DNA from 3 places in the Shinella sp. GW821-FHT10F02 genome. Region 1 is predicted to be linked to each of the others. Evidence: riboswitches for the same ligand, from Rfam matches in the RefSeq annotation. Region 1 holds a riboswitch; each other region holds the start of a gene.
What was found. Region 1 has a riboswitch for cobalamin ahead of AC1RWL_RS17090 (hypothetical protein). Riboswitches for the same ligand answer to the same signal wherever they lie in the genome.

Region 1 (10,366 bases):
CTCCAGGTGAAGCCGGCGCCCTCGCCCGAGACGTGGAAGCCGAAATGCTGGTTGGAGATGACGTTGATCCACGGCTGCGGCGTCGCTTCGCCGCCGCGCAGCCGCATGGCATATTCCCGGCGCTCGCCGTTGAAACCGCCAAAACCGTTCCAGAAGGTCAGGCCCTCGCCGTCGATCGTCACCGGCTCGCCGGCCGATGGTGCGGCAGGCTTAGGCAAGGTCGGATCGGCCTTGGTCTCCTCGTCGCCGCGCGGCGTGGAGAACAGCGCGACCGTGCGGGCAATCTGGTCCGAGAGGGAGCCGTTGCGGGCATGGAAGACGGCGCGCGCCGTGGCAAGCAGCGCCTGCCAGGTGGAGACCTCCATCAGGTCGCGGCGCACGGCGAAGATATGCTGGCGCACGCCATCGGACTGCCCGCGCATGCGCAGGTTCTCGCACATCTGGTCGAGCGCGTGCTGCATGTCCTGCGCATAGGAGGAGGCGCGTTCGTTGAGGATCACCAGGTCGGCGGTCACACCGCGGTGGCGCAGATATTCCTGCGCGCGCAACGCCTCGCGGGCGACATCGAGGTCGATATCGTCGTTGATGCGCAAAACGAAGATCGGGAAGTCGCCCGAGATCGCCAGCGGCCAGAGCGCCGACTGGGCGGTAAGCCCTGTCTGGATCGTGCCGGTATCGGCACGCAGATGCATGTCCGGATAGATCAGGTAGCGGCCGAGCATCTGGAAGCTTGCGGCCTCCTGCGAGGTCACGCCGACATGACGCATGTGGACCTGCGAGCGCGTCCACGCATGGATCATTTCGTGGTTGAACACGTCCGGATGGCGGTAACGGTCGATCGCGGTGTCCGCTTCGGCGCGGCTGGGCGCCGCGATGGTCCAGAAGATGACCTTGACCTTCTTGCCTGCCGGCACGCGCACGACGCGGCGTAGCGCCATGACCGGATCGAGCGTGAAGCCGTCCGTGCCGGAAAGCTGCGCGCCGGCGTCAAAAGCGGCGGCCGTCGTCAGCGAGCGGCCGCGGCCGATGAAGCGGCGGCGGTCGGTCTCGATCTCGGTGCGGCGCGACGGGCCGGCATTGTCCACGATGAGATGGGCGATCACCATGTCCGGTTCGTTCGGGTTGCGCTTCTGGCGCTCGGCGCGGATCACGTCGCCGCGCTTGCCGATTTCCGTCTTGATGAACATTTTCGAGAACATCGGATGGGCGCTGTCGGCGTCATCCGTCGAGATGACGGGCTCCATATAGGAGGTCACCTCGATGAAGCGGTCCTCGGTGCCGGTGTTGAGCAGCGTCAGGCGGCGGCCTTCGGCATCGTGCTCGGTGGCGACGATGCATTCGACCTCGCTCGTCAGCGTGCCGACGGTCTTGATGAACTCCGCCTTGTCGTCGCCGAACTGGGTCTTCGTCACCTCGCCATCGATGCGCTTCGGCTCGGCGGTCGCGGACCACCACTCGTTCGTCGCGGTATCGCGCAGGAACAGGAAGGAGCCCCAGCGATCTTCCGTCGGATCGGGCTTCCAGCGCGTGACGGATTGGCCGTTCCAGCGCGAATAGCCGGCACCGGTCGCCGTCAGCATCACCGCATAGTGGCCGTTCGACAGGAAGACGGTCTCGCGTTCCTTGTTGAACGGCTCCTTGATGATGCGGATTTCCGGGCGCAGCAGGTCGGCCTGTGTGCTGCCGACGGTTTCCGGCTCGCGCTTGGCGTTGATGACCGGAATGTCGCGCGGCGCCTTTTCCTGGAGCAGCAGTTCCGCCGCCTCGATGACGGGGTCGGCGTGGAAGCGTTCGCGCAGCGCGCCGTTGAAGACGACATTGGCGACCGCGGCGATCGACATGCCATGATGGTGCGCCATGTAGTTGCGCACGACGGCGCAGGTCTTGCCCTCCGGCACGCGGGTTGGCGTGAAGTCGACCGCATCGTGGAATCCGTAGACGCCGAGGGCACCGAGCTTGCGCAGACGTTCGAGGTTGTCGAGCGCCTCCTTCGGCGCATATTGCGCCGCGAGCAGCGAGGCATAGGGCGCGATCACCGCATTCTGGCCAAGGCCGCGCTTCAGGCCGAGCGTCGGCACGCCGAAATTGGTGTACTGGTAGGTCAGCTCATGGTCGCGGGCATTGAAGGCCGCTTCCGAAATGCCCCAGGGCGTGCCGAGCCGGCGGCCATGGTTCATCTGCTCCACCACGACGAGATTGTTCGTCTGGTTCAGGATACCGCCCTGGCGCTCCTGCATGACGAGCGGCGGCATCAGATATTCGAACATCGAGCCGGACCAGGAGACCAGCGCACCGCGCGAGCCGACCGGTACGACCGGGCGGCCGAGCTTGTACCAGTGCTCGGTGGGCAGATCCCCCTTGGCGATGGCGAAGAGGCTGGTCAGGCGCGCTTCCGAGGCGAGCAGGTCGTAGCAGGCCTCGTCGAGCTCGTTGGTCTCGACGCGGTAGCCGATCGACAAAAGACGGCGCTCCGGCCGGAACAGGAAGCCGAAATCCATCGAGAAGGCGATGTCGCGCGAACGGTCGCGCAGCACGACCAGGCGGTCGCGCAGCGGCTCGATGCTGCCGAGGTCGAAGACGCTATCGGCAATATGCGCCTCGCAGGTCGCAACCAGCGCGCCTGTCCATTTGACGAGCTCGCCGCTCTCGGCCGACTTGATCTCGTGGTCGAGGTTGACGATCAGCTTGTTGACGTCGCGCGCCAGCACCGAGAGGTTGATGACGCGGATGGAGGCGAATTCGTGCTCGCGCTTGACGGCGGCGAGCGCATTCTGGAAGCCGGCGATCCGCTCCTCGATGAGACGGCGCAGCGGCCGCACGGTCTTGCGGTCGTCCGGCAGTTGCGCCAGCGTTTCGGAAAGGATCGAGGCGACGTCGCCGATGCCGTCCAGGCTGCCCTGCAGATGCGCCGACGGCGCTTCCGCCCATTCGCGGCACATGGAGGAGATGGCGATGAGGTGGCCGGCAAGGTTGCCGCTGTCGACCGCCGAGACGTAACGCGGCCCCAGCGTTTCCAGCGTGTTGGTGCGATACCAGTTGTAGAGGTGGCCGCGATATTTCGGCATGCCGTCGATGGTGGCGATCGTCTGTTCGAGACGGCGCACCGTCTCCTCGAACGAGATCCAGCCGAAATCGCGCGCTGAGATGACCGAGAGCAGGTAGACGCCGACATTGGTCGGCGAGGTGCGCTCGGCGAGCACCGGCTGCGGCGTTTCCTGGAAATTGTCCGGCGGCAGGTAGTGCTGCTCGGCGGTGACGAATTCCTCGAAATAGCGCCAGGTGCGCCGCGCGATCTTGCGCAGTTCGCTCGCCACATAGTCGGAGACGACGAGCTGGTCCTCGGTCTCCGCCGTCTGGCTGACATACCAGGCGATCATCGGCGAGAGCGCCCAGACGAGCGCGAAGGGAATGCCGATATAGGGAAGCCCGGTATCCGAGATCATGGCGAGCGCCACGGACAGCACCGCCAGCGCCGGCGCCTGCCACATCGACTTGTAATGGGCGAGGATGCCGCCGCGCGCAGCACTGTCGGCCTGCGCGGCCGTGCGCCATTCCAGCATCAGCTTGCGGCTGACCATGGTGCGATAGAGCGAGCGCACGATCGCATCCGCCATCAGCGCCGCCGAATGGGCGATGAAGGCGATGCGCAGCGCCACCTGCGCATTGGCGGCGCGGATATCGGAGAAGACGCGGTGCACATGGGCGCGCGCGACGATGTCGTTGCGGCGCGGCATGACGCCGGAGATCAGCGACAGCGTCGGGGCGACGAAGAGCAGGAAGATCAGCACGAGCTGCCAGATCAGCGCCTGGCGCGGCTCCATATAGTACCAGCCCATGACGGAGGCGACGAGCCAGCCGATCGGGATGAGGCTGCGGCGCAGGTTATCGTACATCTTCCAGCGGCCGAGCATGGAAATGCCGCTCGACGGGCCGAAAATATAGGGCAGAAGCTGCCAGTCGCCGCGCGCCCAGCGATGCTGGCGCGAGGTTTCGACGCCGTAGCGGGTCGGGAAGTCCTCCACCAGCTCGACATCCGTCACCAGCGCGCATCGCGCCAGCGAGCCTTCGAGAAGGTCGTGGCTGAGCACCGAGTTCTCCTCGATGCGGCCCTTCACCGAGGCCTCGAAAGCGTCGACGTGATAGAGGCCCTTGCCCGTGAAGGTGCCTTCGCCGACGAAGTCCTGGTAGACGTCGGACACGGTGAAGACATAGGGGTCGATGCCGCGGTCGGCGGAGAAGATACGCTGGAAGGTCGAGGCTTCCTTGCCCGTCGTCAGCGAGGGCGTCACGCGCGGCTGCAAGATGCTGTAGCCGGCGGTGACCTCGCCCTTGTCCGCGTCGATGACCGGACGGTTGATCGGGTGGTGCAGCTTGCCGACGAGCTTCGTCACCGCATCGCGCATCAGGCGCGTGTCGGAATCGAGCGTCATGACGTATTTCACATCCGCCGGCACGATGTTGGCGCCCGGCAGGAAGGTCGTGTCGCCATCACCGCGCAGAAGCAGGTTCAGCTCGTGCAGCTTGCCGCGCTTGCGCTCCCAGCCCATCCAGCAGCCTTCGGACGGGTTGAACAGCCGGCGGCGGTGCAGCAGGTAGAAGCGCGTGCGGCCGTCATAGGCGTAACGCGCCGAAAGGGTGGCGATCTCGCGCTTGGCATAGTCGAGCACGTCGAGATCGGCGGGAGTCTCCTCCGACGAACTGTCGGCCCAGTCGCTGAGCAGCGAGAAATAGATCTCGCCGCGCGGATTGGCGAGATAGTGGACTTCGAGATTGCGCACCAGCTCATCGACATGGTCGCGCTTGGAAATCAGACAGGGCACCACGACGAGCGTGCGCGCATCCTCCGGAATCCCGTCCTTGAATTCATAGCCGACGAGGCGCGACGGCGTGACGAAGAAGGTGACGAGCGTGTTGAACAGGCCCGTCGCCCCTTCGGAGGCCGGCAGCGCGAAGAGGATCAGCATGATCAGCCAGGCGCCGTCCGGAATGTCGAGCTGATCGAGGAAATAATAGACCGCGATCATCGCGAGCAGCGTCAGGATGATGTTCGGCCCGGCAATGGCGAACCAGTCGAGCCGGCGCCCGAAGCGCACGACGCGCTGGACGATCGAGGGGCTGTAGTCGATGCGCTTTTCGAGCAGCTTGCGCTTCTTGCCGACGAGGAAGGAGGCGACATTGGCCTGGTATTCGAGATCGTCCGCATTGGCCGCGGCGTCTTCCGCCGTCATGGCCAGCGCGATCTCGGTCACTTCCAGCTCAGTCTTGCCGGAGCGGCGGGCAAAACGCTCGATCGTGTTGCGGTATTTGTTGCGCGAGCCGAAATCGAGGTCGCTATAGTCCGAACCCTGCCGCAGCGCCTCGTCGAGACGGCTGACGCTTTCGAACCAGACCGGCCATTCCGTGTCGTCGACCGACCGCAGGCTCTTGATCAGCGAGCTCATCGTCACGTTGCCGGAGGAAAGCCGGTTGTTCTCCGCGACGATCAGCTCTTCGAGATCCGTGCCGCGGCTTTCGATCTTGCGCTCCAGCCACTGGATCACCGCGCCGGAGGCCTGGAGGCCGTCGCGCAGGCGATAAAGAAGCTGGATGACGAAGGTGTTGTCCTCGACGAAGCTCTCCATCGACTGGAGATGCGCGATGCACTTTTCCGGATCGTTGAGGCGGATCAGCTCATCGGCCACTTCGTTCGCCTTGAAGCGCATTTTTCGCGAGCGCTCGACGCGGCTCGATATGCGCCGCAGGTTTTCGAGCAGCACGAAGCGGATGAAGGAGGGCAGGGCCCAGAGTTCGCCGATCTTCAGCGCATCGAGCTTCTGGAAGCCCTGCACGAAGGACGTCAGCCCCTCATGCGAGACGCCGCTATGGGTATGCGCGACATAGAGCCAGGCGAGCGCCAGCGTGCGCGGCACCACCTGCCCCTCGATCTGAATGGTCGGGAGCTGGCGGTAGAACCGACGGGGGAAGTCGCGCCGGACCTCCTGGATCGCCTCTTCGACGACATAATAGTTGTCGAGCAGCCATTCTGCGGCGGGCGTGATCTGGGCGCCGGCTTCTACATCCTTGGCCGTCGCCTGGTAGACGCGAAAGATCTCCTTCTCGTTTTCCTTGTGCCGGGCACGGAATTCGAAGGGCTGGAAGCCGGGCAGCGCCGCGGTCTTGTCGCGCGCCAGTGCTTCACCGCAATCGGCGAGCTCCTCCAGCGACAGATAGGTGGCGCGGATCGAATCGTTATAATCGATCTGCTTGGCGTCGGCGTCGCGCGAAGGGGCTTGCGGCGTATTGTGAAGGGGCATGTTTCTGATTCTGGATCCGGCCATATGGAACCATCCGGCAACGGCCTTTGCGCCGAACGGTTTGTTGCGGGCAGGCTTCATCTCGGTGCCGCGATCAGCCATGAGACCATACGGCGCCCGGATGGCGCGAATGGAATGGACATGGCTCAGGCGACACGCTGCTTGGCATCCTGGCCGCGTGGTGCATGAAAACGGCATTTTTTAGCCGCAAGGACAGAGACTTGCAACATGTCAACATGACCGGATGGCGCAGCATCGACCCTCATTTGTGGTTTTGGTGAATCGCACGACCCGGATGGGGCCGCACGAGCGCATAGGACAGGCGGATGCCAAATGCATGACATGGGGAAAAGTTCCGGACCTCGTGCGAAGCCCGATCCCGCCATTGACTTGGCAGCCCCGCCACGCCAGCTTGGCGCCGTCAGGGTCTTCCGAGTCGAAACGGCTCGGAGGCTAAGAGGGAAGCCGGTGCGATGCTCAAGAAAAGCATCAAGACCGGCGCTGCCCCCGCAACTGTGAACGGCGAGTTTCTGTCGAAGGATGCCACTGGTTTTTGAACCGGGAAGGCGAGACAGGGGCGACGACCCGCAAGCCAGGAGACCTGCCCTGACAGCTGTAACGTCCATGGGCGGGGTGTCCCAAGGGTGCGCCTGCTTCCGCATGCGTGCGTCCGGTCATCCCCCAATTCACCGATTGGGGAAACAATGCTTGCCAATACCGACCACGGCCTCTCCGGCACCGGAAAGCCGGAATCCATCTTCATCTCCTGGCTGCTCTGGCAACCGCGCGGCGCCGATCTTGCCGTCGAAGCGCTGAAGGAAGTGCGCAAGCTCGCGCGCTACGAGGGCATCGATCCCGATATCGTGCGCCTGAGGGCGCTGTTCGCCTCGCTTGCCGGCGCGCGCGGGGCGGTGCACTGACGGCTTAACGCATAAAGACATATTGACATAAAGATATCTTTATGTGATCTCCGGTGTAGTATGATGACACCGGAGGGCTTTGCCATGGCCAATTCGCACCTGGACACCCTGTTCGGCCCCGAACTGCCACGCCGCGACGGCAGCGAGGTTCTCGCCGCCCTGCAGGCCGCCGCCCGCGAGCGCATCCTGGTGCTCGACGGCGCCATGGGCACGGAAATCCAGACGCTGAAGCTGGTGGAAGACGATTTCCGCGGCGACCGTTTCGGCGATTGCGCCTGCCACCAGCAGGGCAACAACGACCTCCTGACGCTGACCCAGCCCGGCGCGATCGAGGACATCCACTATCGCTACGCGCTCGCCGGCGCCGATATCCTCGAAACCAACACCTTCTCCTCCACCACCATCGCCCAGGCCGATTACGGCATGGAGGACATGGTCTATGAACTGAACCGCGACGGCGCGCGCCTTGCGCGCCGCGCCGGCCTGCGCGCCGAGCAAAAGGACGGCCGCCGCCGCTTCGTCGCCGGCGCGCTCGGCCCGACGAACCGCACCGCCTCCATTTCGCCCGACGTCAACAATCCCGGCTACCGCGCCGTCACCTTCGACGACCTGCGCACGGCCTATGCCGAGCAGGTCCGCGGCCTGATCGACGGCGGCGCCGATATCATCCTGATCGAGACGATCTTCGACACGCTGAATGCCAAGGCCGCGATCTTCGCCACCCGCGAAGTCTTCGAGGAAAAAGACATTCACCTGCCGGTGATGATCTCCGGCACGATCACCGACCTTTCCGGCCGCACGCTCTCCGGCCAGACGCCGGAGGCCTTCTGGAACTCGGTGCGCCACGCCGATCCCTTCTCCATCGGCCTCAACTGCGCGCTCGGCGCCAACGCCATGCGCGCCCACCTCGCCGAAATCTCCTCCGTCGCGCAAACCTTCGTCTGCGCCTATCCCAATGCCGGCCTGCCGAACGCCTTTGGCCAGTATGACGAGACGCCGGACGAGATGGCCGCCCAGATCGAAGGGTTTATGCGCGATGGCTTGGTCAACATCGTCGGCGGCTGCTGCGGCTCGACGCCGGACCACATCCGCGCCATCGCCGCGGCCGCCGCGCGCCATGCGCCCCGCGAAATCCCGGACATCCCGCGCCACATGCGCCTCTCCGGCCTCGAACCCTTCACGCTGACCGACGCCATTCCCTTCGTGAATGTCGGCGAGCGCACCAACGTCACGGGCTCGGCGAAATTCCGCAAGCTGATCACCGCCGGCGACTACGCCGCCGCCCTCGACGTCGCCCGCGACCAGGTGGCGAACGGCGCGCAGATCATCGACATCAACATGGACGAGGGCCTGATCGATTCCGCCCGGGCCATGACGGAATATGTCAACCTGATCGCCGCCGAGCCGGATATCGCCCGCGTTCCCCTGATGATCGACTCATCGAAATGGGAGGTGATCGAGGCCGGCCTGAAATGCGTGCAGGGCAAGCCGCTGGTCAACTCGATCTCGCTGAAGGAAGGCGAAGAGGCCTTCCTGCACCACGCCAAGCTCGTGCGCGCCTACGGCGCCGCCGTCGTCGTCATGGCCTTCGACGAGACCGGCCAGGCCGACACGAAGGCGCGCAAGGTGGACATCTGCACCCGCGCCTACAAGCTCCTCACCGAAGTCGCCGGCCTCGCACCGGAAGACATCGTCTTCGACCCGAACATCTTTGCGGTCGCGACCGGCATCGAGGAACACGACAATTACGGCGTCGACTTCATCGAGGCGACCGGTGAAATCACCTCCACCCTGCCGCATGTCCACATTTCCGGCGGCGTCTCCAACCTCTCCTTCTCCTTCCGCGGCAACGAGCCGGTGCGCGAAGCCATGCACGCCGTCTTCCTCTACCACGCCATCCAGGCGGGCATGGACATGGGCATCGTCAATGCCGGCCAGCTCGCCGTCTACGATACGATCGAACCGGACCTGCGCGAGGCCTGCGAGGACGTGGTGCTGAACCGCGCGCCCAAGGGCGGCGGCACCGCCACCGAACGCCTGCTGGAAATCGCCGAGCGCTTCAAGGGAGCGGCCGGCAAGGAGGCCAAGGAGCGTGACCTCGCCTGGCGCGACTGGGCCGTCGAAAAGCGGCTCGAACACGCGCTGGTCAACGGCATCACCGAATTCGTCGAGGCCGACACGGAAGAAGCCCGCCAGAACGCCGAGCGCCCGCTGCACGTCATCGAAGGCCCGCTGATGGCCGGCATGAACGTCGTCGGCGACCTTTTTGGCGCGGGAAAAATGTTCCTGCCGCAGGTGGTGAAATCCGCCCGCGTGATGAAACAGGCCGTCGCCGTGCTGCTGCCCTACATGGAGGCCGAAAAGCTCGCGAACGGCGGCAGTGGCGAACGCCAGAGTGCGGGCAAGATCCTGATGGCGACCGTCAAGGGCGACGTGCACGATATCGGCAAGAACATCGTCGGCGTCGTGCTCGCCTGCAACAATTACGAGATCATCGACCTCGGCGTCATGGTGCCGGCAACGAAGATCCTCGAAACGGCAAAGGCCGAAAAGGTCGACATCATCGGCCTTTCCGGCCTCATCACCCCCTCGCTCGACGAAATGGTGCATGTCGCGACCGAAATGGAACGCGAGGGCTTCGACATCCCCCTCCTGATCGGCGGCGCCACGACCAGCCGCGTGCACACCGCCGTCAAGATCCACCCGCGCTACGACCGCGGCCAGACCGTCTATGTCACCGATGCAAGCCGCGCCGTCGGCGTGGTCGGCAGCCTGCTGTCGGCCGAGATGAAGCCCGGCTACGTCGAGACGCTGAAGGCGGAATACCGCAAGGTGGCCGACGCCCACGCGCGCAGCGAAGCGGAAAAACAGCGCCTGCCGATCGCCAAGGCCCGCGACAACGCCTTCAAGGCCGACTGGTCCGCCTACCAGCCGAAGACGCCCTCCTTCCTCGGCACCCGCGTCTGGCAGGATTGGGACCTCGCCGACCTCGCCCGCTATATCGACTGGACCCCCTTCTTCCAGACCTGGGAGCTGAAGGGCGTCTATCCGAAAATCCTCGACGACGAAAAGCAGGGGCCGGCGGCCCGCCAGCTCTTCGCCGATGCGCAGGCCATGCTGGAAAAGATCATCGCCGAAAAATGGTTCACGCCG
Region 2 (10,366 bases), on a different contig from region 1:
CGTGGCAGCGAAGGCGAACATGAAATCGACCGTCGCGGCGATCTCGAAGGCACCCTTGTAGCCATGGCGCATGACGCCGTCGATCCATTTCGGATTGACCACGCGGGCGCGCACGACACGGCCGATCTCGTCTTCCAGCGTGCGCACCACCGGCTTTTCCGGCCGCGACAGGTCGTTGTGGTAGATCACGGGCTGCTTGCCGGAGAGATGCTCGGCGGCGGCGGCCATGCCGCCCTCGAACTGGTAATATTCGTCGCTGTCCAGCAGGTCGTGCTCGCGGCTGTCCTGGTTCTGCACGACGGCTTGCAGGCTCGTCATGCGCGCCTCCAGCCGCTCGCGCATCGGCACGCCGTCGCTTGTCCCGTCATAGGCATGCGCACCCCATTCGAGCCACGCCTCGGCAAGATCGCCCCGCTCGGTCCACAGGCCCTCGTCCATCATTGTCTGGAGCCCGGCGCCATAACCGCCGGATTTCGCGCCAAAAATGCGGAAACCCGCCTGCTTCATCGCCTCGGCCTCCGACGCACCCTTCGCCGCAAGGGCAGCCGCCTCGGTGCGCATGCGCGCGGCAATCGGATTGTCCGCATCGTCTTCGTCGAGCGCACCCACGGCCCGCACGGCCCGGTCGAACAACGCGATCTGCTCCGGGAAAGCATCGCGGAAGAAGCCAGAAATGCGCAGCGTCACATCGACGCGCGGATGACGCAGCATGGCAGGCGGGATGATCTCAAAGCCGGTGACGCGGCGCGAGGCCATGTCCCAGGTCGGCTTCACGCCGATCAGCGCCATGGCCTGCGCGATATCGTCGCCGCCGGTGCGCATGTTGGAGGTGCCCCAGGCGGTGATGCCGAAGGCCGTCGGCCATTCGCCATGGTCCTGCGCATAGCGGGTGACCAGCAGTTCTGCGGACTTTTTGCCGAGCTCCCAGGCCGCCGGCGTCGGCACGGCGCGGCTGTCGACCGAGTAGAAATTGCGCCCCGTCGGCAACACATCCGGCCGCCCGCGCGTCGGCGCGCCGGAAGGGCCGGGCTCGATGAAGCGGCCGTCGAGACCCCGCATCAGCGCCGTGATCTCCGCCGCGCCGCAGGCGGCGATGGCCGGGCCGATGGTGCTTTCGATCGTGTCGAGCACGGCGCGGGTGGCGTACCAATTTTCCGGGCAGGCCAGCGTGCCGTCCACGAGCTTCGCGGCGAGCAGCTCGATGCGCTCCACGGTGTCGCCCTTGCTGCGCCATGGAGCGTCGGATTGGGCTTCGAGGATTTGCGGGCGCGGGCCGGTCCACGGGTCGGAGGGGATGCAGTCGAGCGGGTCAAAGGCGTGCCGTGGGATACCCCCCTCTGCCCTGCCGGGCATCTCCCCCTCAAGGGGGGAGATCGATGGAGGAGGGGTCTCCTTCCCATCCGACGTAGGGGGGGCGGCAGATGCAGCCGGTGCTGAAGAAACAGGGCGTGGCTTCCAGCCGATCTCCCCCCTTGAGGGGGAGATGCCCGGCAGGGCAGAGGGGGGTATCGCAAATGCATCCGCCGCGATCGCCCGTTGCAGGCTCGCCTCGCCGCCTTCGCCCAGGCTACGCGGCACACGGGCGAGCGCCACCGTCAGGTCGGTGAGGAGCCGCCCCTCCGGCGAGACGCCGAAGACGTGCAGGCCGTCGCGGATCTGCATTTCCTTGAGGTCGCAGAGATAGGCGTCGAGTTTTTGCAGCGCCGCCTCTTCGCCGTCCGAGCGGGCGATGCCGGCGTCGCGGTCGAGGCCGATGTCGCGGACGAGGTCGAGGATCTGCTTGGTCAGCAGCTTGATGCGCCGCGGATCGCCCCCCGATGCCTCGTAATATTCGTCGACCAGCGCTTCGAGATCCTTCAGCGGGCCGTAGGTCTCGGCGCGGGTCAGCGGCGGCGTCAGGTGGTCGATGATGACGGCGGCGGAGCGGCGCTTGGCCTGCGTGCCCTCGCCCGGATCGTTGACGATGAAGGGATAGAGATGCGGCACGGGGCCGAGCACCGCTTCCGGATAGCAGCCTTCCGACAGCGCCAGCGCCTTGCCCGGCAGCCATTCGAGATTGCCATGTTTGCCCATGTGCACGATGGCATGTGCGCCATAGTGCTGGCGCAGGAACGCATAGAAGGCCAGATAGCCATGCGGCGGCACGAGATCCGGCGAATGATACGTGTCCTTCGGATCGATATTGTAGCCCCGCGCCGGCTGGATGCCGACAAGCGTCTCGCCGAAGCGGGCGAGCGGCAGGGCGAAGACGTCGCCGGTGACGAAGGGATCGTCTTCCGGCAGACCCCAGCGATCGGTCATCTCGGCTTGAATCTGCGCGGGAAGCGAGGCGAAGAACGCCTTGTATTGATTCAATGAAAGCGTTTCGCGGATTTCCCGGCCGTCGCTTGCCGCATTGGTCGGCCCGGCCATCAGGTGGGCGATCAGCGCGTCGCCATCGGTCGGCAGCTCGGCGATCGCATAACCCTCCGCCGCCATGGCGCGCAGCACTTCCATCGTGCCGGCGGGCGTATCGAGCCCGACGCCGTTGCCGAGGCGGCCGTCACGGTTCGGATAGTTGGCCATGACGATGGCGATGCGCCGCTCGGCCGGTTTCGCACGTCTCAGTCGCGCCCAGCCGGCGGCAAGCCGCGCAACGAAACGGATGCGATCCTCTACCGGATCAAGACTGACAATATTCGTTTCGACACGCTCGTCATACTGCGCTGCCGCCTTGAAGGAGACGGCGCGGCTGAGCACGCGGCCATCCACCTCCGGCAGCGAGACGTTCATGCCGAGATCCCGCGCCGTCAGCCCCTGCCCCGACGCCTCCCAGGCCGCCCGCGACGACCCGGAGAAAATGGCTTGCAGCACCGGCGCGCCGGTCTCGTCGAGCACCGTCGGCTTGCGCCCGGCGCCCGGCGCGGAGACGGCGAAGCTCGTGGCGTTCAGCACGACATCCGGCCGGATTTCGGCGAAGGCCGTGCGCACCGTCTCGATGGAGGCCGGCTCCTTGAGGCTGGAGACGAAGAGCGGCAAGGCGCGCACGCCCTCGGCCGCAAGCGCCTCGATCAGCATTTCGACGGGGCGTGTCTCGCCGCTCTGGACGTAGGCGCGGTAGAAGCTGATGGCGGCGGTCGAGGGTTCGAGTCCCTCCTCCGCTACCACCTTTCGGCCTGCCTCCTCACGCCATGTCTCGATATCAACGACACCCCGCCCCGGCCACCAGATACCGGCCTTTTCCAGCGGCGTCGCGACGTCCGGCTTCTCACCACCGAAGACCAGGGCATCGGCATAGGCGAGGAAGCGCTCGGCATTGTCCGCCCCGCCCTCATTCAGATAGGCCCAGAGATGTTGTCGGTCCGCGTCATCCACGCGGTTGAACGGCACGATGCCCTCGTCCGGCCGGTCGTCGCCAGGCAACGCAACGAGCTTGATGCCGTTGGCCACCGCCGTCGCCAGCAGGGCTTCGAGCACATAGCGAAAATAGCTGGCGCCGCCGAGGGCACGGATGACAATGAGCTTGGCGTGGCGTGCGGTGCGCTCGATATAGGTATCGACCGACATCGGATGCGAAAGCGTCGCAAGGCTCGCGAGGCGCAGCTGCGTTTGCGTATCCCGCCCGCGATGGGCGGCGGCGATGGCGGCGAGTTCGGTGTCGGCGGCGGAGAGGAAGAGGATGTCGCCCGGCGTCTGGCCGAGATCGATCGCCTCCTTGCCGTCGGCGATGGTTCCCTTCTGGGCTAGCAGGAGGTGCATGCGGCGCCTCCCGATTGCCGGCGTGCCGTGCCGATGGATCCTCGGGTCAAGCCCGAGGATGACGGAGGGTGTGGAGACGACATGCCCGAATGGAGACGTCTCTTCCGCAAGCACAGGGAACCATCCCTTGGAAGACGAGCCCCACGATTGGCCGAAACCCTCCCCTCCCCACCGTCATCCTCGGGCTTGACCCGAGGATCCACCGGCACGGCAAACCGCGCCCGAAGCGCCGAAGAGAGGGACTGCCGCATCGTCATGCCGAAATCACACCGCCGCGGCGATGGCGGCGCGCACGGCCTGTTCGTCCATGTCGTGCAGGCCGATGACCACGAAGCGGGTGCCGCGGTTTTCGCCCGGCGTCCAGGCGCGTTCGAAATAGCTGTCGATGCGGCTGCCGACGGCCTGGACGAGCAGGCGCAGCGGCTTGCCGGGCACGTCTGCAAAACCCTTGAGGCGCAGCACGTCGTGTTCGGCGATCACGCCCTTGAGGCGCTCGATGAAGGCGGCCGGGTCGGCGATGGCACCGAGTTCCACGACAAAACTGTCGAACTCGTCGTGGTCATGCTCCTCGCCGTTCTCGTGCTCCAGCTCGTGGTGCGACTTGCGGTTGGCGATGTCGTCTTCCGTGCCGACGCCGAGGCCGAGCAGCACGGCGGCGGCGACTTCGCCGTTCTTCGCCTCGATCATCGTCGGCTTGCGGACGGTGCGCGAGGCGACCTCGTCGCGCACGATCTTGAGGCCCGCGGCGTCGATCAGGTCCGTCTTGTTGAGAATGATAAGGTCGGCAGCCGTGAGCTGGTCCTCGAACAGTTCTTCCAGCGGGCTCTCGTGGTCGAGATTGTCGTCCTCGACGCGCAGAGCATCCACCTTGTCATGATCGTCGGCAAAGCGGCCGGCGGCGACGGCGGCGCTGTCCACCACGGTGATGACCCCGTCGACCGTCACCTGCGTCTTGATTTCCGGCCAGTTGAAGGCCGCGACAAGCGGCTGCGGCAAAGCGAGGCCGGAGGTCTCGATGACGATGTGGTCCGGGCGGTTTTCGCGCTCCAGCAGCTTCGACATGGTCGGGATGAAATCGTCCGCGACGGTGCAGCAGATGCAGCCATTGGTGAGCTCGATGATGTCGTCCTCGCTACAGGCTTCCGCACCGCAGCCCTTCAGCACGTCGCCATCGACGCCGAGATCGCCGAACTCGTTGATGATGAGCGCGATGCGCTTGCCGCCGGCATTCTGGAGCAGGTTGCGGATCAGCGTCGTCTTGCCCGCGCCGAGGAAGCCGGTGATGACGGTGGCGGGGATTTTCTGTTGCAGCATAGGCTCAACCCTTCATTTTCAGCGGCAGTCCGGCCGCGACGAAATAGACTTCTGGCACGAGGGCGGCGATCTGCTGATGCAGCCGCCCGGCATGGTCGCGGAATTCGCGCGCCATGCGGTTTTCCGGCACGATGCCGAGGCCGACCTCGTTGGAGACGAAGACCAGCCGGCCCGGCGCGCCCTCGATCGCATCCGCGAGGCCGGCAAATTCCGCGGCCATGTCGCGCTCCTCCAGCATCAGGTTGGTGACCCAGAGCGTCAGGCAATCGACGAGCACCGCCCGATCCTCGCGCGCGACATCTTTTATGCGCGCGGCGAGCGCAAGCGGCTCTTCATGGGTTTCCCATCCCTCGCCGCGATCCTCGCGGTGTTTGGCGATGCGCTGGCGCATCTCGTCGTCCCACGCTCGGCCGGTGGCAATGTAATGACGCGAAAGGCCGGTCTCGGCGACCAGCCTTTCGGCAAAAGCGGATTTTCCGGAACGCGCACCGCCCAGAACCAGGACGGCTCCGGGCGATGTCTGTGCCATATCAGGCGGCCTTGGCGATCTTCTCGTTGGCAAAACCCAGCGAGAGGCCGAGCACGATCCAGAAGAACAGCGTCGTGGCCAGCGCCGCGACGGCGAACTCCGCGCCGAGAACGGCCGGAACATTGCTGGAAATGTCGCCCGGCTGCGGCGCGCCGTAGACCTGCGGCGCCGCAATCAGCACGATGCCGGCAATCTTGGCGACGATGCCGTCCTTGAGGAAGAGCAGGTAGAGCCCTGCGGCCGAAAGCACGATGGTCGCGACCCACCAGACCTGACGATCGCCGAGATCGGCGGCCGGGAAGCCCGGAAGCTCAGGCGGCAGGCCGATGGCCGGCAGCATGTGCACGGCAAGCCAGCCGGCAGCACCCCACAGCGCGCCGTTCGCCACCGTGATCGGATGGCCGGAAACGAGGCTGAAGCCGGCGAGCAGCAGGGCAAAGCCCGAGCCGGTCACCAGGTTTGCGAGCAGCGTGCCGGAGAACCGGCTCATGCCGAACATGATGCCGCCCTCCTCGTGCTCTTCGCCCTCATGGGCGTAGGCAACGGAGATCGGCGAGAAGGACGAAGCCACATCCAGAAGGACGGCGCCGAGCGACGAATGCTCCTGCGTTTGCGTGGCGCCATCGGTGGAGGGCGTGGTGCCTTCGGTGGCCGGCGCGGTTTCGCCGCCGCCCTCGAATTCCTCCGCATGGAGAATGAGCGGCACGACTCGCGCCTCCTGGGCGGCTGTCATCAGCACGCCGGAGAACAGCCCGGCCACCAAGGCGGCCAGGAGATAACGAACGATCATGTCAAAAACTCCTTAGTGGCAGGGAAAGCCGTAGGAGTGACGGGTGTCGTGCGCCGTGTCGTGCAGCACGGCCGAATTCGCGAGGCCCGCGCCGAACACCAGGAAGGCGCCGATCAGAAGCGCGAAAACGCCGGCAACAAGGCGGTCGTTTGCGGAAAGGGTAACAGAAGACGTTGAAGAAACAGCCATGACAACCTCCGTGCAGGCGTTGGGGAAGCCCCTCCCCAGGTCGGGCGAAATGCCCTCATCGGCTGGCAGGTCTCCTGGCTCGCGGCGTCCGGCGTTTTTCAACGCCTGCGGAACATTCTCACCTTCCCGGGTAGACGCATCGCAAAAGGGTGGACGATTCGTAGACTAAGAGGCGTCCGGCCCCGGCTTATCGCAATGCCACCCAGTGGCTTTTCCGGCTGGTTTTCCCAGGCACGGCCTGAAGCACCATTGCTTCGTCCCGCACACAGATCCTGCCCTCCGGATGAACGTCCCTCGCCACTCTACAGTCGCGGGGTCGGCCGTGATTGCAGCGCCCTATTTGGGTCCGCCGCGTCACATTCCCATTTACTCCCCGATCCGTTTCCGGATCCGGGAACCATCCAATAATCCGGATGATTATGCTTCCGCATCGCGCAAGTCAATCGATCGGCAGCGCCATCGCCTGTGCTGAAACCGCCGTTGGCATCTCAATAGCCCGGAATGATCACCAGACCGCCGCCATCGTTGTAGTAGCTGTCGCCGCGGTACTCGCGCTCTTCGTAGTATCCGTCGACCGGGCCTTCGAGCACGTCGTAGTCCTGCTGGTAGCGGCGCTGGCGGTTCTGCCGGGCCTCGGCATATTGCGCAGCCTGGCGCAGCGCGCGGTATTGCGGACGCGACAGGTAGCCATCGGCGCGATAGCCGGAGGAACCCTGCCAGGCGGCGATCGCCGAGCGGGTGCGCGGACCGAAGACGCCGTCGACGCCGTAGGTATTGTAGCCGAGCGCGCTCAGGAAACGCTGGGCCTGCACGCGAAGCGACCGATCCATGTAGGCCTCGCGGGCATCGACGATCGGCCGCTCCTCGACGGCCTGGCGCTCGGTGTCGATGATGGCCGTCTCGGTTTCCTGCTTCGGCGTCACCGCCTCCTCGCGCTTGGTATCGGCCAGCGCTGCGAGCCGTTCGCGGGCATCCCCGACGAAACGACCATTCGGATATTCGTCGAGATAAGCCTGGAAGGATTCCTGCGTGCCGCCGAGCACGGCCTTCTCGAAGGTCTCTTCCTCGCGCTTCTTCGCGTCGTCTGCCCGCTCGATGGCGAGGCCGCGGTCCTTGCGCTCGGCATCCTGCGTCTCGGTTTCGCGGGTGGCGGTCGCTGCTTCGCCGGTGTCGGCCCCGTCGGTTTCGGCATTGTCGGTGTCCGCCTGCTTTGCGGCTTGCGCAGCCTCTTCGGCGCGTTTTTCAGCTTCTTCGGCAAAGCGGGCGGCTTCCGCTGCCTTGGCTTCGGCATCCGCCGCAGCGCGTGCTGCTTCGGCCTTCAGTTTCTCCACTTCGGCCGCCTTCTCTTCCGCGAGCTTGCGCGCGGCAGCGGCCTCTTCCTGGATGCGCGCCTTTTCTTCGGCGGCGGCCTTCTCGGTTTCGATGCGCTTGGCCTCGGCCTCGCGACGGGCGGCGGCTTCTTCTTCGGCCCGCGCCTTCTGCTCGGCCGCGGCCTCTTCGGCCTTCTGGCGTTCGGCTTCGGCCTTCAGGCGCGCCGTTTCTTCCGCCTTCGCCTTGTCCGCAGCCGCCTGGGCCTCTGCCTTGAGGCGCTCGGCCTCGGCGGCCTGTTCATCGGCCAGCTTGCGTGCAGCCGCTTCCTTCTGTTCCGCTTCCGCCTTCAGGCGGGCGTCCTCTTCGGTGCGGGCTTTTTCCGCGGCCGCGGCTTCCGCCTTTGCCTTCTCCTCGGCGGCGGCCTTTTCCGCGGCCAGCGCACGGGCGGCGGTTTCTTCTTCCGCCTTCTTCGCCTCGGCTTCCGCCTTCAGGCGGGCTTCTTCCGCAGCCTTGGCCTTCTCCGCCTCGGCAGCCTTCTGCGCTTCCTCTTCAGCCTTCTTGGCTTCGGCTTCGGCCTTCAGGCGTGCCGTTTCGGCCTCCGCCTTGGCTTTCTCGGCCTCGGCGGCCTTCTGTGCCTCTTCTTCAGCCTTCTTCGTCTCGGCCTCCGCCTTCAGGCGCGCCGCTTCCGCATCGGCCTTGGCCTTCTCGGCTTCCGCGGTTTTCCGGGCTTCTTCCTCGGCCTTGGCCTTTTCCGCAGCCGCCTGCTCTTCCGCCTTGGCCTTTTCGGCAGCGGCCGCCTGTTCCGCCTTGGCCTTGGCGTCCGCCTCGGCCTGCTCGGTGGAGGTGCCGCTCGCCTGCTTCACCTTGGCGGCGGCCTGCAATTCGGCGATGCGCAGGCGCGCCATCGAGGCGAAGGTGCCGTTCGGATATTGTTTCAGATAGGTTTCGTACTGCGTGAGGTCGCTGCCGGCAGAAACCTTTTGCCAGAGCGAAAATTCCTCTTCCCAGCGTTTTCCGGCACTTCCGGCTTCCTTGCCGGTTGTGGCCTGGGCGAAGGCGATTGCCGGCTGGCCTGCGAGCGTCAGCCCGACGAGGCTTGCAAGGCCGATCCTCACCAGAACGGATCGTGCGAGAGGTCCAGAACCCATAGTCGTCTCACCCTTTCGAAGGCGCTGCGCCCGGCAACCGGGCGGATTTCCATCTGTCCTCGCACCGAATTCTGGCGCAACTTTGGTGCGGCAGGCCGGTCGTCACAGGAACCCGATGGCTGAACGTTTCAGGGGCGCGATTTAATCAGCGCTGCCTAAAAGGCGGTCGAGCCAGGCCGGGTCGAGAACGGCCTCCAGCTCCGCCGCCACACCATCCAGCGCCACGTCGACGCCTGCCCGATAATCGAAGCCGCCACCCTCGATGCCGAAGTCGGCGAGCAGCCGCGCCCGGTAGGCGTCGCTCGAAAGCAGGCCGTGCAGATAGGTGCCCATCACCCGGCCATCCGGCGAGACCGCGCCGTCCGCCCGCCCGTCGATGCTGACGGCGGGCTTGAGCACATCCGGCCCGGTGGTGCGGCCGAGATGGATTTCGTAGCCCTCCAGCGGCACGTCATATTGCAGCGAGCGGGCCGTGCTGTTGCGCACGGTCTTTTCCGGCGCCATTTCCGTTTCGACCGCCAGCAGCCCGAGGCCTTCGACCTCGCGCTCGCTGCCCTCGATGCCGAGCGGATCGGTAACGCTCTGGCCCAGCATCTGGTAACCGCCGCAAATGCCGATAACGCGGCCGCCGCGGCGCATATGCATCGCGAGGTCCCTGTCCCAGCCGGCCGCGCGAAAATCGCCGAGGTCGGAAATGGTGGATTTCGAGCCGGGCAGCACGACCAGCCCGGCATCGGCCGGAAAACGCTCGCCCGGCCGCACGAACACGAGGTCGACCTGGGGCTCGGCCTTCAGCGGGTCTAGATCGTCGAAATTGGCAATGCGCGGCAGCACCGGCACAGCCACTTTCAAGGCCCCGCCACCGCCCTTGGCCAAGCGTTCCAGCACGACCGAATCCTCGGCCGGCAGGCGCGCGGCGTCCTTCAGCCACGGCACGACGCCGAAACAGCGCCAGCCGGTGAAGCGGCCGATCTCGGCGATCCCGTCGTCGAACAGCGTCACGTCCCCGCGGAACTTGTTGATGAGATAGCCGGTCACCATGCGCCGGTCCTCCTCCGGCAATATGGCATGCGTGCCGACCAGCGAGGCGATCACGCCGCCGCGGTCGATGTCGCCGACGAGCACGACGGGCACATTGGCGCGCGTCGCAAAGCCCATATTGGCGATGTCGCCGGCCCTGAGGTTGATTTCCGCCGGCGAGCCCGCGCCTTCGACGACGACGAGATCGGCACCGTCCGAAACGATCCCGAAACTTTCCAGCACCGCATCCATCAGCTTGGGTTTGAGCGCCTGGTAGTCCCGCCCCTTCGCCTGCCCGAACACTTTTCCCTGCACGATGATCTGGCT
Region 3 (10,366 bases), on a different contig from region 1:
CTCGATTTCGTCGTCGAGGATGCCGCCGTTGTGGCGCATGTCGACTTCGCCGGAGACCTTCATGACCCGGCAGGCGCCGCACAGGCCGCCCTCGCAAGCGGCACCGATGCGCACGCCGGCTGCGCGGGCGGTTTGCAGGATCGTCTGGCCGGGCGGGCATTTGGCGTCCTTGCCGGCCATGGTGAAGGTGACGTTCGAGATCGCCTCGGCGTCCACCTCGCCCGCACCGCCGCGAATGGCGAGCTCTTCGGGCGCGGGTGCCGCAGCCGGCTGGAAGCTCTCCTCGTGGTAGCGCTCCATGTTGAAGCCGCAGACCTTCAGCATATCGCGCACGCCGCGCATGAACGGTTCCGGGCCGCAGCAGAAGACGGTGCGATCGCGGAAATCGGGTGCCAGCAGCGAGAGGCGGGCGGCATCGATGCGGCCGCGCAGGCCGTGCCAACCGTCGCGCGGATTGTGCCCCTCGACCACGAAGCCGAGCGCGAGGTTCGGCATGTGGGCGGCGAGACATTCGAGCTCCGCCTTGAACAGCAGGTCCTCCGGCTTGCGCGCGCAGGTGACGAAGGCGACATCCGACTGCGGCGCGCAATCCGACATCCAGCGCGTCATCGACATCATCGGCGTCACGCCGGAGCCGGCCGAGATGAACAGGTACTTTTCCGCCGGATAGCGGACGAAGGAAAAATCGCCGAGCGGGCCGAAGGCCTTGAGCTTCACGCCGGGGCGCAGGTTGTCGAACATCCAGCGCGTGCCGATCGAGTTCTTCTGCACCTTCACCGTCACGGAGACGGCGAAGGGGCGCGAGGGCGTCGAGGACAGCGTATAGGTGCGCATCACCGGATCGTCCGGCGCCGCCGGCAGTTCCAGCGTGACGAACTGGCCCGGCAGGTAGCGGAACCAGTTGTCGCGATCCGAACGGAACGTGAAGGTCATCACATCCGTCGTCTCCGCCGTCACGGCGATGCATTCCAAGAGGTGCTGGCGATCGTTCCACGGATGGAGTTCGTCGAAATGGTGGAAATGGCTCGCGACCGTCATGTCAGGCCACCCGCGAGAGCGGCTTTTTGGCGCCGTCGAGCCGTTCGATCATGAAGTTGGCGTACCATTCGACGAACTGCATGACGCCGCCCTCGTCCTCCGGCGAATAGGGGCCGGGCTGGTAGGCGGGCGAGCGGATGCCGAAGGCGTTTTCCTCGACGATCCGGCGGTCCTGGTCGTTGGTCTCGGTCCAGACATGGGTGAGTTCGTCGAGACGATAGTCGATGCCTTCCACCGCGTCCTTGTTGACGAGCCACTTGGTGGTGACCTGCGTCAGCTCCGGGCCAAGCGGGATGACACGGAAGGTGATGGCGTGGTCGGCCAGCACATGGTTCCACGTCGTCGGATAGTGGAAGAGCAGCAGCGTGCCGATATGGCTTTCCAGCACGTCGCTCGACAGCGGGCGCTGGACGGCGCGCGCGCCGGACATGGTGTAGCTCTCGGCGTCCTGGATGAGCGGCATGCGCGCGGCGCGGAACTGGCCCGTCGGCGACATGCGGAACTCGCTCGGCAGGCCGGCCGCCTCGCACTTCGCCCAATGCTCGGCGATGACGGGATCGTCCTTGGCGCCCTGCACGCCGGTGGCGCTGGGGGCTTCCGGATAGGTGCGGCAGAGTTCCGGATGGTTGGCGGCGCAGTGGTAGCACTCGCGGTTGTTTTCCCAGACGAGCTTCCAGTTGCCCTTTTCGATGATCGTGCTTTCGAAGGCGACCTTGGTTTCGCCGAGGCGATGGCGCGCGAGATAGGGCTCGACCAGATTGCGGAAGGCGGAGAAATCCGGGGCCTGATCTGCCAGGCAGATGAAGATGTAGCCGCCGACCGTCTCGCAGTGGATCGGCTTCAGGCTGTGCTGCGTCTTGTCGAAATCCTCCGCCATGTGGCGGGCGAAGAGCAGCGAGCCATCAAGTTCGTAGGTCCACTGGTGATAGGGACAGACGAGTTTTGCCGACGTTCCCTTCTGCTGGTTGCAGACGCGCGAGCCGCGGTGGCGACAGGAATTGTGCAGCGCGCGCACCGTGCCCTTGCGGTCGCGCGTGATGACGACGGGATAATCGCCGACCTGGACGGTGAAATAATTGCCGGCCTTGGGGATCTCGCAATCATGGCCGATGAACAGCCAGTCGCGATACCAGATCGTCTCCATGTCGAGCTTGTAATGGTCGGGGTCGATGTAGAAGGCCTGCTCGAGGCTGTAGCCATCGCGCCGGTTCTTGAGCTTGCGGAGCACGTCGCTGCGAATGTCCATGCCGGATCCTCGGATAATCTAAATTGGGGCTGAGGCGCACGGAAGAAGACGGCATCCGGACGGCAAACCGCACGGAATGCACGCTTCCCAGCCGCCCGCCGCAGCCAGTCACGATCGTTTCTCCAGGCTGGTTTCCGGGCTGAGGAGCGTTCTGCGGGGCGTGACCTTGTCGGGTCATTCCTTCCGAACCGTCGCGGCGCCTTCCCAGACCTCCCGTCCAGTGACGTATGCCGCGTCTTGCTCCAACACCGTTGCGGGGGCAGCGCCGGATTTTAACCGGCTTCCCAATTCTCCAAACTCCTTTCGGGAGCGTGGCACCTTGAGTGTGCTTATCTAACCGCAAGAATCGTCGCGCGACATGTCGAAAAACGACATGCCATCATGATTTGGCGACAGGATTTTTGCGTGGTTAAAAAGCGGGACGCCGAGATTTCTGCATATATGTCAGGGTGATATGCCTAGCTTTGCGGCAGGATGCCCATCCCCTCGGCAGTTTGCTGCCCATGATCATGCTCTTGTCATATTGCGACCCGCCGCATGTGCCTGCGAGGAATGGGGAGCGGACCGGAAAGGATTGTTTAACGTCGTTTGCATAAACTTCCCAGCGATCAAGGCGCTAGGATGGGGTGCTCGCCACGTGCAGCAGACGAAGTTCCGATATTACGACGCCGTCGCCTACAAGCGCGCGAACCCGCCCAAATCCGCCGTGCACACGGAATTCCTGCGCACCGGCCGCATCGATCGCAACCTTGACTGGCTGCCGAGCGAGAAGCGCTATCTCACCTACCAGGAGGTCGCGGAGCGCACGGGCCGCAAGCTGGAGCGGGCGGGCACGGTCACACATGACCGCATCAACGGCTTCCACCGCTCGATCCAGTTTCCCAAGCTGATCTTCCACCGCACGCTCGCCCACACGCCGCATCTCGGCTATTGCCACATAACCGTCGCCAATTCGCGCTTTGCCGAATTCGAGAGCGTGCAATGGGCCTTCTACATGGCGAACTTCTTCGCCGACATTGGTGACGAGGAGCAGTTCTTCGCCGGCATTTCGCAGAAGCCGGGCCGCATGTATTTCGCCGTCGCCATCGTGCCGGGCGAGGAGGAAGGCCGCTTGCGGATCGACCGCAAGGTGCGCGGCAACGGCGTGATTTTTCGCACGGACGACCCTGCCCTTGCCATGAAGAACGTGCTGATGCTCGGCGCGCGCGACGAGGCGCTCCGCAAGATCATCCGCGCCATTTGAAGCTAAAGCGCATGTCGTTATCGCAAAACCGCTGCACACTTTTGCGCGACATGCTTTAGGCTCTATAAAGCAGCCATTCCTTGCCCGCCGGCACTTCGTCGCCGCGGCCATAGACGATCACGAGATCACCGCCCGCGCCCTTTGCCTCCGCAAGCGCCCGCTCGCAGGCGGACGAGAGGTCGAGCGCACTGTCGGCGCGGTCCGACATGCAGACACCGGCCGAAAGCGTCAGGTGGCCGAGGTTGCGGCCTGTGCGCGGATCGCGCAGCGCCATCGTCTGGAAGGCGGCGCGCAGCAGGTCGATCAGCCGCGTCACTTCGCTTTCGTCGGCGGTGTGGAACAGGAAGCCGAAGCGCAGGCCATCGATGCGCACGGCAAGCTCGCCGGCCGGGAAAACCTGGCGGATCAAGCCGCCATAGAAGCTCACGAGATGCTCCGACAGGGCTTCGATCTGCGCGGGCGAGAAGCGGCGGTCGGCATCGACCTCGGCGACCGCGACGCCGCAGAGCATCGGCAGGTCCGGATTGGAATAGATGCGGGCGAGCGCCTTGTTGAAGGCGCGGCGGTTGCCGAGCTTGGTCGGCGGATCGACGAATTTCATCGCCTCGAACTCCGCCATCTCCTTCTGGATACCGTCCATGACGGCCGATTGCGCGGCGACCTTTTCCGCCATTTCCGCCGTGTGGGTGACACGCAGCTCGGTCGCCCGTTGCAGGGCTTCGAGCGACGAGCCGAGCGCGCCCTCGCCCGCCGCGCTGCGGATGACCTGCGAGGCCTCGCCGATCAGGCGGCCATAGTCGGACAGCGACGAGCGCTCCTGGCTGAGCAGCTCCATGAAATTGCCCATCTCGCTGCTGATCGCGCCGGCGGAGCGTTGCAGCACGCTCGCCTCATGCTGGTGCGGCAAGTATTTGCGCCCGAGTTCGTCGAGGGCTGCCTGCGTCTTGTATTTGCCGAGGGCGATAAAATCGCGCACCAGATCCGGGTTGCAGCCGGCATAGGCCTCGTAGACCAGCTCGTAATTGCGCGGCAGGCCATCGATGCCCATCTGCTTCATGGCCGTTGCAACGCGGAGCGCGATATCGGTCGTCGAGGATTTCTTGTGAGCCATCAATGCGGGACCTGTGTGCGGGACTTTTCACCCCTTCGTAACAGCGCCCGCTTTCGGTGGCTCTAATCGGGTCGCTTGCATTTTAGGCAAACCGCCGGCCCTTGGCATTTCGCGGCAAAGAACGGTAAAGGAGGCCGGGAGCGACGGAAGGGCGAGATGGCAGATATCGTGGATACGCGGACGGAACCGGAGGCGGCCCTTGCCCGCGCGTGCGAGGTGCTCGGCCGCGGCGTGCCCGTCGCCATTCCCACCGAGACGGTCTATGGCCTCGCCGCCGACGCCACCAATCCGCTCGCCATCACCCGCATCTATGAAATGAAGGGCCGGCCGCGCTTCAATCCGCTGATCTGCCACATGGCCGACCTAACCATGGCGGAACGGCATGCGGTCTTCGATCCGCTGTCGCGGCAGATCGCCGAGGCCTTCTGGCCGGGCCCGCTGACGCTGGTGCTGCCGATCCGGCCGGACAGCGCCATCCATCCGCTTGCCCGCGCCGGGCTGGACACGGTCGGCATCCGCGTGCCGACGGGGTTTTCGAGCCGGCTGCTCGCCGCCTTCGGCCGGCCGCTGGCGGCTCCGAGCGCCAATACCTCCGGCCGCATCAGCCCGACCACCGCCCGCCATGTCGCCGAGGATTTTGGCGCGAAGCTGGCGCTGGTGCTGGATGCCGGGCCGGCCGTCGTCGGGCTCGAATCCACCATCCTCAAGGTCGAGGGCGAGACGATCCGGCTGCTCCGGCCCGGCGGGCTCGATGCCGCGGAGGTCGAACGCGTCACCGGCCGCCCGGTGCTGCGCAACGACAAGGCGGGCGCGACGATCGAGGCGCCGGGCATGCTCGCCTCGCATTATGCGCCCGATGCACCCGTGCGGCTCGATGCCCGCGAGGTGCGGCCGGGCGAGGTGCTGATCCGCTTCGGCGGCACGCCGCTGCCGGGCGAAGCCGACGCGGCGCTCGTACTGGATCTGAGCCCGGACGGCGATCTCGCGGAGGCGGCCGCCAATCTCTTCGGCTATATGAAACAGGCGGATGCGACGGGTGCTGCCGCCATCGCCTTTTCGCCGATCCCCTCGACCGGCCTCGGCGAGGCGATCAACGACCGTTTGCAGCGCGCCGCCGCGCCCCGCGGATAAAGGAAACACGATGGTCCAGGCAAAGCTTTCCCCCGATCTCATCGCCCGCTTCGCCGCCATCACCGGCCCGGCCTATGCGCTTGTCGAGGACCGGGATATCGCGCCCTATCTCGTTGAAAGCCGTGGGCTTTACCATGGCACGTCGCCGCTGGTGCTGCGGCCGGGCTCCGTCGCCGAGGTTTCCGCCATCCTGGCGCTCGCCACCGAGACGCGCACGGCGATCGTGCCGCAGGGCGGCAATACCGGCCATGTCGGCGGTGCCGCGCCGCGCGAGGGGGCGGCAGATGTCGTGCTGTCGCTGTCGCGGCTCAACCGCATCCGCGATGTCGACCCCGTCGGCAATGTCATCGTCGCCGATGGCGGCGCGGTGCTGGCGGAGATCCAGAAAGCGGCCGAGGCGGTCGACCGGCTGTTTCCGCTATCGCTCGGCTCGGAGGGTTCCTGCCAGATCGGCGGCAACCTTTCCACCAATGCCGGCGGCACCGCGGTGCTCGCCTATGGCAACATGCGCCAGCTCTGCCTCGGTTTGGAAGTCGTGCTGCCGACCGGCGAAATCTGGAACGGGCTGCGCCGCCTCAAGAAGGACAATACGGGTTACGACCTGCGCGATCTCTTCATCGGCGCGGAAGGCACGCTCGGCATCATCACGGGGGCGGTTCTCAAGCTCTTTCCGCGGCCGCTCGGCCATGAGGTCGCCTTTGCCGGGGTAAAATCCGTCGCGGACGCGCTCACGCTCTTCGAACGCGCCTCCAGCCGCTGCGGCCATGCCCTTACCGGCTTCGAGCTGATGCCGCGTCTCGGTGTTGAGTTCACCACGCGCCACATTCCCGGCGTGCGCGATCCGCTCGCCAGCCCGCACGACTGGTATGTGCTGGTCGACATCTCGACCTCGGATGCCGCGGAAACGGCGACGCGCATGATGGAGGCGCTGCTGGCCGAAGGCATCGAGGCGGGGCTAGTGGAGGATGCGGTGATCGCGTCGAGCGAGGAGCAGCGCCGGGCGCTCTGGCACATGCGCGAAAACATGTCGCCGGCGCAGAAGCCCGAGGGCGGCTCGATCAAGCACGACGTCTCCGTGCCGGTCTCGGCCATTCCGGCCTTCATGGCGGAAGCCGATGCGGCGGTGATGGCGGCCATTCCGGGCGCGCGCATCTGCTCCTTCGGCCATATGGGCGACGGTAACATCCACTACAACATCTCGCAGCCGGTCGGCGCTGACAAGCAGGCGTTCCTCGACCGCTGGAGCGAGATCAACCACCTCGTGCACGGCATCGTGCTTTCCTACAACGGCTCGATTTCCGCCGAACACGGCATCGGCCAATTGAAGCGGGACGAACTGGCCGCGGTGCGCGAGCCCATCGAGATGGACCTGATGCGAAGGGTGAAGCGGTCCTTCGACCCCGCCGGCATCATGAATCCCGGCAAGGTCGTCAGGGTTTAGGAACCGCCGGTGCGCAGTTGCGCCAGCGACATCATTAGGTCGGCGCTGATGCCGGCGGAGCCGGTGCCGTTCAGCACGGAGAGCGCCGGATCGACGGTGGTCTGGTTGTCCAGGTCGTAGAGCACGGCGAACTTGACGATCATCTTGGAGACCTTTTCCGGGTCCTGCAGGTCCTCAAGCTCCAGATAGCGCTCGATCATGCTGGCCTGGGCGTCGATATCGGCACTGCCGATCTCGTCCGGCAGCTGGTAGATCGTCTTGAAGACCTCGAACAGCGCGTCGTCGGCGAGCAGGTCGTAGGGGCTTGAGATGGTTTCCGCCTTGCGCTCGAAATAGAGCGCCAGGCGCACGCCGGCATTGTCGTTGCCGGCCTCCTCTTCCAGTTTCTGGCGCACATAGCTGTCGAGCGTCTCATAGATGCCGCGGCGCGACTGGATCTGCGCGTCGTCCGGGCGCTCGACCAGGCCCTCGGCATTGAAGTTGAACGAGGCGACGAGCTTGCGGTAGTCGCGATCCGCCTGCTGGTTGACGAAGCTCTTGGGGTCGTCGAGGTCGGAGGTGAAGATCTTTGCCATGAACTCGGCGTCGACGCTTTCCGGATCGATGCCGTTGGCCGTCAGCACGAAGGCGACCAGGCGCGGATCAGCGAGGAATTCCTTGACCGATTCCACCTTCTGCATCTGCACGGAGTAATATTTCGCCTCTTCCTCGGCGAGCGTGCGGTCGTCCTCCGTTCCGAAACGGGATTTCTCCACCACATAGGCGCGCGACATCACAAGGATCTCGGCCTCGGATTGTGCCAGCTTCGGCACGGTGATGTTGCCGTCCGACCCGAAATTGAACGCCTTGGCAAGTTCGACGTAGCGCTCGTCCTTCAGCTGGTACACATAGCTCCTCGGATCGTTGAGGTCGCTTTTCAACACGTTCTTGATCGTCAGCGGCGTCACCTTGGCCGGATCGAGGCCGAAGGCTTTCAACGCGAAGTCGTAGATCGTCGCCTCGCCGACGAAATCCTGCACGGTCTTGACCGCGCCGATCTGGCTCTTGAAGCGGTTGACCGCAAGCTCGTCCGCCTCGTCGTCGACGTCGTTGTAGCGGATCATGTAGTTGTTGGCAGTCGTGGTTGTCTGCGCGGTCGTCTGCGGCGTGTCGCCGGGCGCAAGCGTGCCGTCCAGCTGGAAGTTGAACGCGGCGCGCAGCGCCTTGTACTGCTCCTTGCTGGAACCGCCGAACAGGTTGATGTAGCTCGTCGGATTGTTCGGGTCCGGATCGCTCTCGATGATGTTGCGGATCGTCAGGTTGGTGACGGCGGGCTTGTCGAGCCCGAAGGCGACCTTGAGATAGGAGACCAGGCGCGGGTCGTTGGCAATCTCGTCGGCCGTGGTGATGCTGCCGATCCGGCTTTCGAAATAGTCCCGGTGGATCAACGCCGCCGCCGTCGTCACGCGCGGATTGGAGAGCGTGTAAAGCTCCTTCGTGCTGGTCTTCTGGCTGTCGGTCTGCACCGTGCCGGCGACCGCCGTGCCATCCGTTTCGAAATTATAGGCCAAGGCGAGCACCTGGTACTTGTCGACATTGGCAAGCACGCCGTTCTGGCTGGCGATCTCCGCCTTCAGCGCGGCGATGCGCGCGGCAGCCTGCGAGCGCGGAACGAGCACCGCATCGAGATCGGCGACGGCAACCTGCTTGTCCGCAAGCTCCGTCTGGTATTCCGCGCGCCGGGTCTGGAAGAGCGTGATCTCCGCCCGTTTGCCGTCGATGATTTCCTCCAGCTCCGCAGCCGGCAGGCCGTTCGGATTGGTGGAGAGCGTGGCGATCTCGGCTTCGAGCGCGGTGATGCGCGTCTGCATGGCGGGAATGTCGGTTTGCAGCTTGGTGATACGCTTCAGGTGGCTCTCGCGCAGTTCCAGCGGCTCCAGCGCGTCGCTCGCCGCCTGGCGGGCCGCCAGGGCATCCGCCGCCCGGCCGCCGAACTGGGTGTTGAAGAAGCTGTTCGGGTCGTCGAGATCGCTCGTCAGCACGTTGCGGATCGTCTGGCGCGAATAGGTATCCGCATTGATGCCGAAGGCCGTCAGCATGTAGTTGCGCAAGCGGTCGTTGTTCAGCAGCTGGTCGACGCTCGTCACGCCGTCGATGACGGCATCGTAATAACGCGTCTCTTCCTTGATCGCCGTGCCGGCATTGGCGGCGGTCGAGGAATAGAGGCCGATGATCTCGTCGAGCTGCACTTCGGTCTGCGCCGTGGCGGCCGTCGAGGCCTCGAAGCTGAAGGCATTGGCGAAGGTGCGGTAGCGTTCGTCGGTCAGCAAGTTGACGAAGCTGTTGGCGTCGGAAAGGTCGCTTTCCAGCACCTTGCGCATGAAGGCCTTGGCGTAGGTCATCTCCTCCAGGCCGTGGGCTTTCATGGCATAGGAATAGAGCCGGTAGTCGTCGAGGAACTCGTCGACCGAGGTGACCTTGCCGATCGCCTCCTTGTAATAGGCGGTGTCGCGCGCATTGGTCGTTTCGTTGGCGGTGCGGTCCAGCGACGTCAGCATGTCGCGCGTGATGAGGTTGTAACTCGTATAGGTGGACAGCATCGAAAGCTCTCTTTTCCGGGCGCGGGCAGGCCGATCAGATGCCACTTTCGCGCGCGAGGCTTGTCCCGGCCTGTCGGGGGCGTGGCACAGATTGGCCGGCCCGCGTTCACCTCTCCTAAACCCTGCGCCGTGGAGTTTTGCTAACCATCAGGAACTGCAAAGTTTTCTTAACCGCAATTTTTAAGCGGCTCGGAAGGGGCCGCGCCTATTCTCGCCCTCAGAGGACGAAAAGTCCCGATGAGAAGACCGGACACCGGCTCTCAAGGAAAACAAGGGCGAAAGACATGCTGAATACCGTTTCCAAGCCGGCCTGGGCCGGCACCACGCTCCGGCTCGACCCCAAGCGCTTCCCGCAGCAGGTGACATTCGAGCTGCGCGCCGAGGGAACCAATGCCACGATCACGCTCGACGAACGCGGCGCGGTGCTGCGCAAGGTGCTGCCGTCGAGCGGCCTGCCGCTCTCGATAGCCCTGCCGCCCCGCGCCTTCAAGGGCGTGGCCGCCCGCGCCATCGACCACGGCAACGGCCAGGTCACCGTGACCCTCGAACTGCACCACGACGACCCGGACCTCTGCAT

Region 2: another riboswitch for cobalamin. It lies ahead of AC1RWL_RS11540 (CbtB domain-containing protein); the one in region 1 lies ahead of AC1RWL_RS17090 (hypothetical protein).
Region 3: another riboswitch for cobalamin. It lies ahead of AC1RWL_RS24260 (aromatic ring-hydroxylating oxygenase subunit alpha); the one in region 1 lies ahead of AC1RWL_RS17090 (hypothetical protein).

What each region holds. Positions count from the first base shown of each region.
Region 1 is NZ_JBXASL010000005.1:185,277-195,642, reverse strand. Features, by position in the region: gene AC1RWL_RS17095 (glycoside hydrolase family 94 protein) at 1-6,293, opposite strand, end outside; cobalamin riboswitch at 6,701-6,916, shown strand; gene AC1RWL_RS17090 (hypothetical protein) at 6,998-7,213, shown strand; gene metH (methionine synthase) at 7,298-10,366, shown strand, end outside.
Region 2 is NZ_JBXASL010000003.1:360,672-371,037, reverse strand. Features, by position in the region: gene cobN (cobaltochelatase subunit CobN) at 1-3,738, opposite strand, end outside; gene cobW (cobalamin biosynthesis protein CobW) at 4,003-5,052, opposite strand; gene cobU (bifunctional adenosylcobinamide kinase/adenosylcobinamide-phosphate guanylyltransferase) at 5,057-5,581, opposite strand; gene AC1RWL_RS11545 (CbtA family protein) at 5,583-6,371, opposite strand; gene AC1RWL_RS11540 (CbtB domain-containing protein) at 6,384-6,560, opposite strand; cobalamin riboswitch at 6,608-6,977, opposite strand; gene AC1RWL_RS11535 (peptidoglycan-binding domain-containing protein) at 7,049-9,019, opposite strand; gene AC1RWL_RS11530 (cobyric acid synthase) at 9,161-10,366, opposite strand, start outside.
Region 3 is NZ_JBXASL010000008.1:166,970-177,335, forward strand. Features, by position in the region: gene AC1RWL_RS24255 (FAD-binding oxidoreductase) at 1-1,038, opposite strand, end outside; gene AC1RWL_RS24260 (aromatic ring-hydroxylating oxygenase subunit alpha) at 1,040-2,284, opposite strand; cobalamin riboswitch at 2,393-2,621, opposite strand; gene AC1RWL_RS24265 (DUF6656 family protein) at 2,922-3,527, shown strand; gene AC1RWL_RS24270 (diguanylate cyclase domain-containing protein) at 3,583-4,638, opposite strand; gene AC1RWL_RS24275 (L-threonylcarbamoyladenylate synthase) at 4,795-5,769, shown strand; gene AC1RWL_RS24280 (FAD-binding oxidoreductase) at 5,780-7,210, shown strand; gene AC1RWL_RS24285 (DUF1217 domain-containing protein) at 7,207-9,789, opposite strand; gene AC1RWL_RS24290 (DUF6101 family protein) at 10,074-10,366, shown strand, end outside.